Anaeromyxobacter diazotrophicus: one gene and its partner. The protein of the gene in region 1 interacts with the protein of each later gene in a pairwise test. Links are inferred from orthologs where the notes say so. Each region holds a gene or a part of one and is shown in the gene's direction. Other genes may lie near its edges.

Region 1 (4,930 bases):
CCGCGGCGGCGCGGTCCTGCTCGTCCTGCGCGCGGCGCTCTGCGCCGCCGCGCTGGCCGGGGTGGGCGTGTTCCACGTGTGGTCGCACACGCGGGTGACGAACGAGGGCTACCGGCTGGATGAGCTGCGGCGCGCGCGCGAGGCGCTGCGCGCCGAGCGGAACCGGCTCGAGATCGAGGTCGCGACGTTGCGCGCTCCGGGGAGGCTCTCGAGCCTCGCCCGCGAGCGCCTGGGGATGGCTCCGCCGGCGCCGGGGGCGGTGGTGGCGGGTCGGGCGGTGGCGGTGGCGGCGGGTGGGACGGGCAGGGCGGTGGGCGAGGAAAGCCTTCGCCCCGCGCCGGCGGAGCCAGCTGTACGGAGGGTGGCGCAGGCGCGCCGCGAGGCGGTGGCGTTCGGCGAGGCGATGGCCCGGCACCAGCCGGAGTAGCGGAGGGGACGACGGATGCGGACCGGGGGCGAGGCGGCGCAGGTCCGCTGGATCGCCGCGCGCATCGCCGCGGTGGCGCTCCTCTTCGTGGGCGGCTTCGCCGCTGTGGCGGCGCAGGCGGTGCGCCTCCAGGTCCTGCAGGCGGACAAGCTCCGCGGCCACGGCGAGGACCAGTGGCGACGCTTCGTCGAGCTGCCGCCGCGCCGGGGGGCGATCACCGCCCGCAACGGCGAGCTCCTCGCCGCCAGCGCCGACGCGCCGTCGGTGGGCGCCAGCCCGGCCGCGCTGCAGCGCCTCGAGCCCGGCGACCAGGCGCGGCTCGCGCGCGCGCTCGGGATGGACCTGGAGCAGCTCCGCCGCCGGGCGCAGCGCGGCTCGAAGTTCGTGTGGCTGAAGCGGCGCATCGGCCCGGACGAGGCGAAGGCGGTGCAGGCGCTCGGCCTCGACGCGGTGGCCCTCTTCCAGGAGCCGCGCCGGTACTACCCGGCGAAGACGCTGGCGGCGCAGCTGGTCGGCTTCGTCGGCGACGACGGCGAGGGGCTGGAGGGGATCGAGAAGGCCTACGACGAGGCGCTGCAGGGCGACGGTGCGCGCGTGGCCTCGGTGCGCGACGCGCGCGGCCGCTCGGTGCTGACGGAGGCGCCCGCGCCCGAGGCGCTCCTGGCCGGGGCGCAGGTCGAGCTCGCCCTCGACGGCGGCCTGCAGCTCGTGGCCGAGCAGGCGCTCGGCAAGGCGGTGGCGCAGGCGCGCGCCGCCTCCGGGATCCTGGTGGCGATCGACCCGCGCACCGGCGAGGTGCTGGCGCTGGCCCAGGCGCCCGGCTTCAACCCGAACCTCCCGCGCAAGGGCGGCCTGCTCCGCAACAAGGCGGTGCTCGACACCTTCGAGCCCGGCTCGACCTTCAAGATCTTCACCGTGGCGGGCGCGCTCGAGTCGGGCGTGCTCATGCCCACCGACACCATCGACTGCGAGCAGGGCGCCTACCGCATCGGCGGCCACGTCATCCACGACCACAAGGGCCTCGGCCGCGCCAGCGCCGCCCGCATCCTCGCCGCCAGCTCCAACGTCGGGGCGGCCAAGATCGGCGCGCGGCTGGGCCGGGAGCGGCTCCGGCAGACCCTGCTCGCCTTCGGCTTCGGCGAGCGGACCGGCACCGAGATCCCCGGCGAGCCGCGCGGCGCGGTGCCCTTCCCGAAGGCGGAGATCACGCTCGCCACCATGAGCTTCGGGCAGGGCGTCGCCGCCACGCCGCTCCAGATCACCGCCGCGGTGGCGGCGGTCGCGAACGGCGGCACGCTCATGAAGCCGATCCTGGTGCGGCGGGTGGTCGACGCCGGGACCGGCGCGGTGCTCTCCCGCAACGACCCCACCCCCATCCGCCGCGCGGTCTCCCGCGAGACCGCCCTCCAGCTCTCGCGCTGGCTCGAGGGCGTGGTGAGCGACGCGGACGGCACCGGCAAGCGGGCGCGCATCCCCGGGTGGCGGGTGGCGGGCAAGACCGGCACGGCGCAGAAGGCCGACCCCCTCACCCACCGCTACTCGGTCGACAAGCGCTTCAGCTCGTTCGTGGGCTTCGCGCCCGCCGAGGCGCCGCGCCTGGCGGTGGGCGTCTTCGTGGACGAGCCGCGCGGGGACGTCTACGGCGGCGAGGTGGCCGCCCCGGTCTTCCGCGAGGTGGTCGAGCACGCGCTCAAGTCGATGGGGGTGCCGCCCTCCGGGGAGGCGGACGAGCTCGCGGCGGCCGGGGCCCCGGCGGCGCCCGACCCGGCCCCGGCGCGGCGGTCCACCCCGGCGGACGAGCCCTCCCCGGGCGCGGCCATCGAGGAGACGGCCGCGCGCGCGGACGGCGAGGGGGGCGTGGCGGTCCCCGCGCTGGCCGGGCTGCCGGCCCGCGTCGCCCTGCGGCGGCTGGAGGAGGCCGAGCTCACCGGCGAGGTGACCGGCTCGGGGCGCGTCACCGGCCAGTCCCCCCGGCCCGGGCAGGTCGTCGACCGGGGGGCACGGGTGCGCCTCGTCCTCGCCCCGCCGCGGAGCTGACGGGCGGTCCCTGGCCCCGGCTCCGATCCCGTATCCTCAAACCTTTCTGCCCGGGGCGGCTCGCCGTAGAATCGCGCCGGGCCGGAGCGAGATGCGCCTTTCCAAGGTGATCGAGGGGACGGGAGCGCGGGGGGCGCTCGAGGGCGATCCGCCGATCGCGCTCGTGACGGGCGACTCGCGCGCGGTCCGGCCGGGGGCGCTCTTCTTCGCCCTGCGCGGGGTCGCGGCCGACGGGCACGACTTCGCCGCCGAGGCGGCGCGCCGGGGCGCGGCGGCGGTGGTGGCCGAGCGCGAGGTCGCCTGCGCGCCGGCGCGGCTCCTGCTCGTCCCCAGCACCCGCCGCGCCATGGCCCTCGCGGCCATGAACTTCTTCGGCCGGCCCGGGGAGGCGCTCGAGCTCGTCGGCGTCACCGGCACGAACGGGAAGACCACCGTCACCTACCTGGTGGAGGCGTGCGCCCGGGCGGCCGGCGTCCCGAGCGCGGTGCTCGGCACCGTGACGCACCGCTGGCCGGGCGGGGAGCGCCCCGCCAGCCACACCACCCCGGAGTCGACCGAGGTGGCCGAGACGCTCGCCACCGCCCGCGACGCCGGGGCGCGCCTCGCGCTCCTGGAGGTCTCGTCGCACGCGCTCGCCCAGGAGCGCGCCGCGGGCCTCACCTTCCGCGCGGCCGGCTTCACGAACCTCACCCGCGACCACCTCGACTACCACGGCGACATGGAGGGGTACTTCCAGGCCAAGCGCCGGCTCTTCACCGAGCACCTCGCGCCGGGCGGGACGGCGGTGCTGAACGGCGCGGACGCCTACGGCCAGCGGCTCGCGAGCGAGCTCGCGCGCGGCGGGACCGCCCGCGTCTGGCGCTACGGCGCGCCCGGCGCCGAGCTCGGCGCGGCCGGGGCGCGCTTCGGCCTCGGGGGCCTCTCGGCGCGGCTCGCGACCCCCGCCGGCGAGCTCGACCTCGCCTCCCCGCTCGTCGGCGCGCACAACCTCGAGAACCTCCTGTGCGCCGCCGGCCTCGCCCTCGCGGCCGGGCTGCCGCTCGAGGCGGTGGGCCGCGGCCTCGCCGCCTGCCCCGGCGCGCCCGGCCGGCTCGAGCGCGTCAGCGGCCGGGGCGTGCACGCCTTCGTCGACTACGCCCACACCGACGACGCCCTGGCGCGCGCGATCGCCGCGCTGCGGGCGCTCGCGCCCCGGCGCCTCGTGGTGGTGTTCGGCTGCGGCGGCGACCGCGACCGCGGCAAGCGCCCGCTCATGGGCGAGGTGGCCGGCCGCGGCGCCGAGCTCGCGGTCGCGACGAGCGACAACCCGCGCGGCGAGCGGCCCGAGGACATCCTGGCCGAGATCGTGCCGGGGCTGGAGCGGGCCGGGGCGCGCCGCCTCACCGGCGCCGAGGCGGCGGCCGGGGCGCGCGGTTACCTCGTCGTCCCCGACCGCCGGGAGGCGATCGCGCTCGCGCTCGCCGCCGCCCGGCCCGGCGACGCCGTGCTCATCGCCGGCAAGGGCCACGAGGACTACCAGCTCATCGGCGGCGAGCGCCGCCACTTCGACGATCGCGAGGAGGCGCGCCGGGGGCTCGGCGCCACGCCATGAACGGACCACGCTTCACCCGCTACGAGCTCGCCTCCGCCGCGGGCGGCCGCTTCGTCGGGCCGCCTCCGCCGGAAGTCCAGGGCGTCACCACCGACACGCGCCAGCTCGGGCCGGGCGCCTGCTTCGTCGCGCTCCGGGGCGAGCGCTTCGACGGGCACGACTTCCTCCCGCAGGCGCGCGCCGCCGGGGCCGCCTGCGCCGTGGTCGAGGAGGGCCGCCTCGCCTCCCTGCCCGCCGCGGCGCTGGCGCTCCCGCTGCTCGCCGTCCGCGACTCGCTGGAGGCGCTGGCGCTCCTCGCCCGCTACCACCGCCGCCGCTTCGCCATCCCGGTGGTGGGCGTCACCGGCTCGAACGGGAAGACCACCACCCGCGAGATGATCGGGCTCGTGCTGCGCACCCGCGGCCCGGCCCTCAAGACGGAGGGCAACCTCAACAACGAGATCGGCGTGCCGCTCACGCTGCTCGGCCTCGCGCCGGAGCACCAGCGGGCGGTGATCGAGATGGGGATGAACCACCCCGGCGAGGTGGCGCGCCTGGCCGCCATGGCCGAGCCGCAGGTGGGCGTCGTCACCATGGCCGGCGCCGCGCACGTGGAGCACTTCGGCGGGGACGTCGAGGGGGTCGCCGACGCCAAGGCCGAGCTCTACTTCGCGCTGCCGCGCGGGGGCGTGGCGGTCGCCAACGCCGACGACCCGCGCATGCTGAAGCGGGCGCAGGCCTCCGGCCGCTCCCTCATCACCTTCGCCGCCGGCCGGGGCCACCGCGGCGACGTGGTGGTGCTCGAGGTCCTCGAGCACGGGCCGGCCGGCCTGCGCTTCACGCTCGGCCTCGGGCAGAAGGAGGTCCTGGTCGCGCTGCCGCTGGTGGGGCTGCAC
Region 2 (6,940 bases), on another replicon or contig:
GCCGCCGCGCGAAGCCGCCGCCCGCGCGCGTAGTAGCCGAGCCCGCTCCAGCGCGCGAGCACCTCGTCCTCGGACGCCTCGGCGAGCGCCTCGAGCGTCGGGAAGCGCTCGAGGAAGCGGAGGTAGTACGGCACCACCGCCGCCACCTGCGTCTGCTGCAGCATGACCTCCGAGATCCACACGCGGTAGGGATCCGCCTCGCCCGTCGGGAAGCGCCAGGGCAGCTCGCGGTGCCCCGCGTCCCACCAGGCGAGGAGTCGGCGGCGGAGGGCGGAGCGGCGGGCGGAGGGGAGGACGGGCATCGGGAGCACCACGATCTACCGCGACCGCGAACTCGACCGCGAACTCGACCGCAACCCGAGTCCCGGGGCCACCTCGTCGCTCACGCGCGCCCCGGACGCGCCGCCCCGCGCCCGCGCGCGCACGAGGCGCCATTGCGAAGCGCCGCCGCGGGCGCCACGTTCGCCGGAACGCGCCGAGTGGACACCGACCGCGGCGAGGACTGCTCGAAGATCCGCGCCGCGCAGGCGGCGCGGATCAAGGTTCCGCAGCCGCGTCGCGGGAACCGAGGTGCGCGTTCCGGCCGAGGGGCACCCCTTGCGGCGCGGAGCACGGGCGCCGACGCGCGCGCGGGCGCGGGGCGGCTGGGTTGCGCATGGCGCCCCCGACCGTGAATGAAGCGTGGATGAGAGGCCCCTCTCCCCCACCCCTCTCCCTGGCTGCGCGGGGCGAGGGGAGCGGCACCCGGTGGGCGACCGCGACCTCGACCTCGACCTCGACCGCGACCTTCGACCGCGACCTTCGACCGCGAACTTTGGACTCCGGAGACACGACGGCCCGGGCCGCATGACCCGGGCCGCGTGTCACTGTCAGCGTGGGCGGGTGCGCGCTACTTCAGCCGGCTCTCGCAGGTCTGCCAGTTCACGTTCTTGAAGAACGCGTCGACGTACTTGGCGCGCTCCGTGGCCTGGTAGTCGCGCATGAAGGCGTGCTCCCAGCCGTCCATCACCAGGATCGGCTTGAAGCCCGCCGGGTTGCCGTCGTTGTGCAGGGTGATCCAGTGGTTCGACAGCCAGCCGGTGTTCGGGTCCTGGTACAGGATGGCCCAGCCCACGCCCGGCATGGTCGCCACCGCGCGGAAGTCGGCCAGCCAGGTCTCGTACTTGCCGCCGAACGAGGCCTCGATGGCCTTGCGGAGCTTGCCGCCCGCCGGCGGCTCGGCCTGCGCGCCGCCGGTGAGGTTCCCGAAGTAGTACTCGTGCAGGACCATGCCGTTGTACTCGAACCCCATGCGGCGGGTGAGCTCGGCGTAGACCGGGTCGGCGCCCGAGGCCTTCCCGTCGCCGCACAGGGCGAAGAGCTTCTCGGTGAGCGTGTTGGTGCGCTTCACGTAGCCCGCGTAGAGCTTGAGGTGCTCGGCGATCTGGTTGTCGGAGATGCCGGTGAGCCCGCGCACCTTCGAGAAGTCGTGCTCCGCGTACTTCTTCACGTCCGCCATCACTGCCTCCTGGCCTGACTGGCCGCTCGAGAAAGCTTCACCGTTTCGGATTGCGCGGGGCTTACCGGCACGCCCCGGGTGGATCAAGGAACCAAAAGGGCTTGGGTCCGCGGAGCCGCGAGCCGCGGCCGCCGCGGTCAGGCGGCCCTCCCGAGGCGCCCGCCCCATGCACTCAGGGTGAGCACCCCCGCAGCCAGGAGCGCCAGCGCCCCGGAGGTGGCCAGCGCTTCGCCCGCGCCTCGCGTGCTCCACAGCCAGCCCGTCAGCACGCTCGCCGGGAGCGCCACCGCGCCGGTGACCCCGTGATACCACCCGTAGGCCCGGCCGCGCGCGCCGCGATCCGCCGCGTCGGCCACGAGCGCGCGCTCCGCGGCCTCGGCCAGGCCGTGGTAGAGCGCGTAGAACCCGAAGAGCGCCGCCACCTGCCAGCGGGCGTTCGCCGCCGAGAAGCCGAGGTAGGCGAGCCCGTAGGCGACCCATCCCCCCGCGACCACCCAGGCGCGCGGCAGCCGGTCCGAGAGCGCGCCGCCCGGCGCCCCCGCCAGCGCCTTCACGAGGTGGTGCCCGAACCAGAGCAGCGGCACCTGCGCCGCCGTGTACCCCACGTCGTGCGCCTTCCGGAGCAGGAAGGCGTCGGAGGAGTTCGCGAGCGCGAAGATCGCCGCGCAGGCGAGGTACCTCCAGAACGCCCCCGAGAGCGGCCTGTCCGCCGCGTCCGCGTTCGCGTTGCGTTTGCCGGTCGCGGTCGCGGTCGAGGTCGAGCTCCCCCCCGGCCGCAACCCGAGCAGCACCAGCGCCGGCGCCACCAGCCCCAGCGCCGCCGCGACCGCGAAGGTCGCGCGCAGCGCGCGCTCCTGCGGCAGCGCCGCGAGGGCCAGGAGCAGCCCCGAGGCGACGAGCGGCCCCACCGCCGCCCCCAGGTGGTCGAGCGAGCGCTGGACGCCGAAGGCGCGGCCCGCGCTCTCCTCCGCCACCGCGTCGGCCAGGAGCGCGTCGCGCGGCCCGGAGCGGATCCCCTTCCCCACCCGGTCGGTCAGGCGCGCCAAAAGGACGTGCCAGGGCGCGAGCGCGGCCGCGATGCCCGCCCGCGCCAGCGCCGGGAGCCCGTAGCCGCCCACCACCAGGAGCCGCCGCGGCCCGCGGTCGGACCACCGCCCCGCCAGCACCTTGACGCCGCTCGAGACGGCGTCGGCGCTGCCCTCGATGAGGCCGAGCAGCCCGACGCCCCCGCCCAGCTCGGCCAGGTAGAGCGGCAGGAGCGGGAAGATCGCCTCGCTCGAGACGTCGTTGGCGAAGCTCGCGAAGCCGAGCAGCCACACCACGCGTGGAAGTCCGCCGGACCGTGGCCGCCGCATCGCGCCCCCGCGTCGAAGCTTAGCGTGAGCGGTGCTAAGGTGCCCGCCGTGCGACGCCTCGCCGCGCTGGTCACTCTCTCCGCCCTCGCCCTCCTCGCGCTCTACGCGGGGCTGTGGGTCGTCCTGCCCGATCCCTCGGAGGTGAAGACGAAGAACCCGCGGACCACCGCCGTCATCGAGCAGCGCCGCGCCGAGGCGCGCGCGCACGGCCGGACGCTGCGGGTCCACCAGAGCTGGGTCGGCCTCGACCGCGTGGCGCCCGCGCTGGTGCAGGCGGTGCTGGTCTCCGAGGACGCGCGCTTCTACGGCCACGGCGCGTTCGACTGGGCCGAGGTCGAGGCGGCCGCCGACGACAGCCTGCGCTCCGGCCGGGCGCTCCGCGGCGCCTCCACGCTCACCCAGCAGCTGGCGAAGAACCTCTGGCTCGGGACCGAGCGCTCCGCCTGGCGCAAGGCGAAGGAGGCGGTGCTGGCGGTGAAGCTCGAGCGCGCGGTGCCGAAGCGCCGCATCCTCGCCCTCTACCTCAACGTGGCGGAGTGGGGCGAGGGGGTGTTCGGGATCGAGGCCGCCGCCCGGGCGCGCTTCGGCGTGCCGGCCGCCGCCCTCTCGCCCGCGCAGGCGGCGCTGCTCGCCGCCATGCTGCCCGCGCCGCGCCGCGCCGACCTCGACCACCCCTCGCGCTGGCTGGCGCGGCGCGCCCGCCGCATCCTCGACCGGATGCTCGCGGCCGGCCGGCTCGACGAGGCCGCCCACGCCGCCGCCGCGCGCGAGCTCGCCTGGTACCTCGACCGATCGACCGGCGACGAGGAGCCGCCGCCGGAGGACGCCGGCTAGCTCGGCGGGGGCGTTGCGCCCGCCCCGCCGCCGGGCCACACCCTCCCCCATGATCTCCCTCACCCCCGCGGCGCGCGAGCTCATCCTGGCGAAGGGCGTGGCGGTCCGGCTCGAGCTCGCCCGCGTGGTGCACGGCGGCTGCGGCGTGCCCCCGCTCCAGGAGCGGCCCTCCGTCCGGTTCGGCGCGCCGCCCGCGGCCGAGCGCGACGCGTACCGCGAGTCGACGGTGGACGGGATCACCGTGCACGTGCCCCGGGCCCTGCCGGACGGGCGGGCGCTGACGCTCGGGGTGGCGTCGTTCCTCGGCCTGCGGCGGCTCGTGCTCCAGGGCTGGAACCCGCTCGGCTGGGAGCTCTCCGCCGGCGGCGACGCCCGCCGCTGAGCGCGGGCGGACGGCCCCGGCACGCCGGCGGCGACGCCGCCAGCGCGGGGGCTGCGGGTCCCGGGCGGCGCGCGTTACCTTCCGTGCAGGGGCGCGGCGGCGCCTCGCCTGGGAGGCGCATGCGGCTCGTCGTGTTCGGGCTCACCATCAGCTCGTCGTGGGGCAACGGGCACGCGACGCTCTGGCGAGGGCTCGCGCGCTCGCTCGCGCGGCGGGGCCACCACCTCACCTTCTTCGAGCGCGACGTCCCGTACTACGCCGCGGCCCGCGACCTCACCGCGCTGCCCGGGGGCGCGCTGTGGCTCTACGCGGCCTGGGGCGACGCGCTCCCGGCCGCGCGCCGGGCGCTCGCCGAGGCCGACTGCGCCATGGTCACCTCCTACTGCCCGGACGGCGCGGCCGCGGCCGAGCTCGTGCTCGAGTCGCGCGCGCCGGTCCGCGCCTTCTACGACCTCGACACGCCGGTCACGCTCGACCGGGCGCGGCGGGGCGAGGCGGTCGACTACATCGGGCCGCGCGGGCTGGGCGGCTACGACCTGGTGCTCTCCTTCACCGGCGGCGCCGCGCTCTCCGAGCTGGCGCGGGCGTTCGGGGCGCGGCGGGTCGTGCCGCTCTACGGCAGCGTCGACCCGGAGGTGCACCGGCCCACCGCCGCGGCGCCCGCCTTCCGCGCCGACCTGTCGTACCTCGGGACCTACGCCCCGAGCCGCCAGGCGGCGCTCGAGCAGCTCTTCGTCGAGCCGGCGCGCCGGCGGCCGGAGCGCACGTTCGTGCTGGGCGGCGCCCAGTACGGGCGCGACTTCCCCTGGCGCGACAACATCCGCTACGTGCGGCACCTCCCGCCCTCCGACCACCCCGCCTTCTACTGCTCCTCTCCGCTGACCGTGAACGTCACCCGCGGGCCCATGGCGGCCATGGGCTACTGCCCCTCCGGCCGGCTGTTCGAGGCGGCCGCCTGCGGCACCCCGGTGCTCTCCGACGCCTGGGAGGGCCTCTCCGCGTTCTTCGAGCCCGGGCGCGAGATCCTGGTCGCCCGCGACACGGAGGAGGCGCTGGCCGCGGTCGACCTGCCGCCCGGGGAGCTCGCCCGCGTCGGGCGCGCCGCCCGCGCGCGGGTCCTCGCCCAGCACACGGCGGAGCGGCGCGCGGCGGAGCTCGTCGCGGCCATCGAGGGCGCCGGGAGGGCCGGCTGATGTGGGGCGTCATCCCGGCCGCCGGCGTGGGGAGCCGCATCCAGCCGCTCGCCTTCTCGAAGGAGCTGCTCCCGGTGGGGAGCCAGCTCGTGGACGGGACCGAGCGGCCCAAGGCGGTCTCGGAGTACCTCGTCGAGCGCATGCTCCGCGCCGGAGCGCGCAAGCTCTGCTTCGTCGTGTCGCCCGGGAAGAGCGACATCGTCGAGTACTACGGCGGCCAGATCGGCCCGGCCCACGTCTGCTACACGGTGCAGCCGCGGCCGGCCGGGCTGTGCGACGCGCTCTTCCGCGCCCTGCCCTGGATCGCGCCGCACGAGGAGGTGCTGGTCGGGCTGCCGGACACGGTCTGGTTCCCGGCGGACGGGCTGGCGCGCCTCGGCGGCGACTTCTCCTTCCTGCTCTTCCCGGTGGCGCGCCCCGACCTGTTCGACGCGGTGGTGACCGGCGCCGGCGGGGAGGTGCGCGCCATCGAGGTGAAGGCGGAGCACCCCTCCACGCGCTGGATCTGGGGCGCGTTCCGGCTCTCCGGGGAGGTGCTGGCCCAGCTCCACCTGCTGTGGATCGAGCGCGCCCGGAGCGACGAGTACTTCGGGACGCTCGTGAACGCGTGGCTGGGCCGCGGCGGCCACGCGCACGCGCTCCGGGCCGGCGAGGCGTACGTGGACGTGGGCACGCTGCACGGCTACCACGAGGCCCTGCAGATCCTCCGCGGCCAGGAGGCCGCGCGCCACGTCCGCGAGGAGGCGGAGCGGGAGGAACCGGCGGCGCCGCCGGAGCCGTGAGCGGCCCGGCCGCGGCGCGGCCGGGGGCTACCGCCGCCCGATCCCGTAGTAGACGAACCCCGCCTCCCGCATCGCCTCCGGATCGAAGATGTTGCGCCCGTCGAACACCACCGGCAGCCGCATCGACTGGCGGATCCGCGTCAGGTCGGGCTTGCGGAACTGGTTCCACTCCGTGACGACGAAGAGCGCGTCGGCCCCCTCGACGCAGTCGTAGGGGGTCTCGGCGTAGGAGATGCGCGCCCCGAAGTGCTTCTCCGCCACCGCCTCCGCCACCGGGTCGTGGCAGCGGATGGTGGCGCCCTTCCCGAGCAGCCCCTCGATGACCTCCACCGCCGGCGACTCCCGCATGTCGTCGGTCTTGGGCTTGAAGGCGAGGCCCCACACCGCGAAGCGCTTGCCGGCGATGGCGCCGGCGAAGTGGCGCATGGCCTTGTCGACGAGCGCCCGCTTCTGCCGGCGGTTGGTGTGCTCGACCGCCTTCAGGATCTCGAGGTCCACCCCCGTCTCGCGCCCGGCGGCGATGAGGGCCGAGACGTCCTTCGGGAAGCAGGAGCCGCCGTACCCCACCCCGGGGAAGAGGAAGGAGTACCCGATGCGCCGGTCGGCGCCGGCGCCCTTGCGCACCTGGTCCACGTCTGCGCCGATGCGCTCGCAGAGCAGCGCGATGTCGTTCATGAACGAGATGCGCGTCGCCAGCATGGCGTTGGCCGCGTACTTGGTGAGCTCGGCCGAGCGCGGGTCCATGAAGAGGATGGGCTTCTCGGTCCGCACGAACGGCGCGTAGATCTCGGCCAGCAGCTTGCGCGCCCGCTCCGAGGCCGTGCCCACCACCACCCGGTCCGGCTTCTGGAAGTCGTCGATGGCCGCCCCCTCCTTGAGGAACTCGGGGTTCGAGA

The links.
Region 2: the proteins of HWY08_RS07635 (region 1) and mtgA interact in binary tests that used the Escherichia coli proteins (3 or more experiments, as listed by UniProt). The link is inferred for Anaeromyxobacter diazotrophicus from one-to-one orthologs.

Annotation. Positions count from the first base shown.
Region 1 is NZ_BJTG01000003.1:364,815-369,744, reverse strand. The notes cover bases 1-2,953. They hold HWY08_RS07635 (PASTA domain-containing penicillin-binding protein), read left to right. Parts: upstream 1-442; coding sequence 443-2,464; downstream 2,465-2,953. Other genes in these bases: HWY08_RS07630 (UDP-N-acetylmuramoyl-L-alanyl-D-glutamate--2,6-diaminopimelate ligase), read left to right, coding at 2,556-2,953; HWY08_RS22025 (FtsB/FtsL family cell division protein), read left to right, coding at 1-427. In the rest of the region: more of HWY08_RS07630, read left to right, coding at 2,954-4,055; HWY08_RS07625 (UDP-N-acetylmuramoyl-tripeptide--D-alanyl-D-alanine ligase), read left to right, coding at 4,052-4,930. UniProt on the Escherichia coli protein: Essential cell division protein that catalyzes cross-linking of the peptidoglycan cell wall at the division septum. Required for localization of FtsN.
Region 2 is NZ_BJTG01000007.1:186,594-193,533, reverse strand. What follows is about bases 2,050-4,794. They hold mtgA (monofunctional biosynthetic peptidoglycan transglycosylase), read left to right. Parts: upstream 2,050-2,901; coding sequence 2,902-3,687; downstream 3,688-4,794. Other genes in these bases: HWY08_RS15305 (CgeB family protein), read left to right, coding at 4,189-4,794; HWY08_RS15310 (CC/Se motif family (seleno)protein), read left to right, coding at 3,737-4,069; HWY08_RS15320 (MFS transporter), read right to left, coding at 2,050-2,820. In the rest of the region: mutY (A/G-specific adenine glycosylase), read right to left, coding at 1-302; HWY08_RS15325 (superoxide dismutase), read right to left, coding at 890-1,498; more of HWY08_RS15320, read right to left, coding at 1,636-2,049; more of HWY08_RS15305, read left to right, coding at 4,795-5,262; HWY08_RS15300 (sugar phosphate nucleotidyltransferase), read left to right, coding at 5,262-6,044; HWY08_RS15295 (UDP-glucose dehydrogenase family protein), read right to left, coding at 6,072-6,940. UniProt on the Escherichia coli protein: Peptidoglycan polymerase that catalyzes glycan chain elongation from lipid-linked precursors. May play a role in peptidoglycan assembly during cell division in collaboration with other cell division proteins.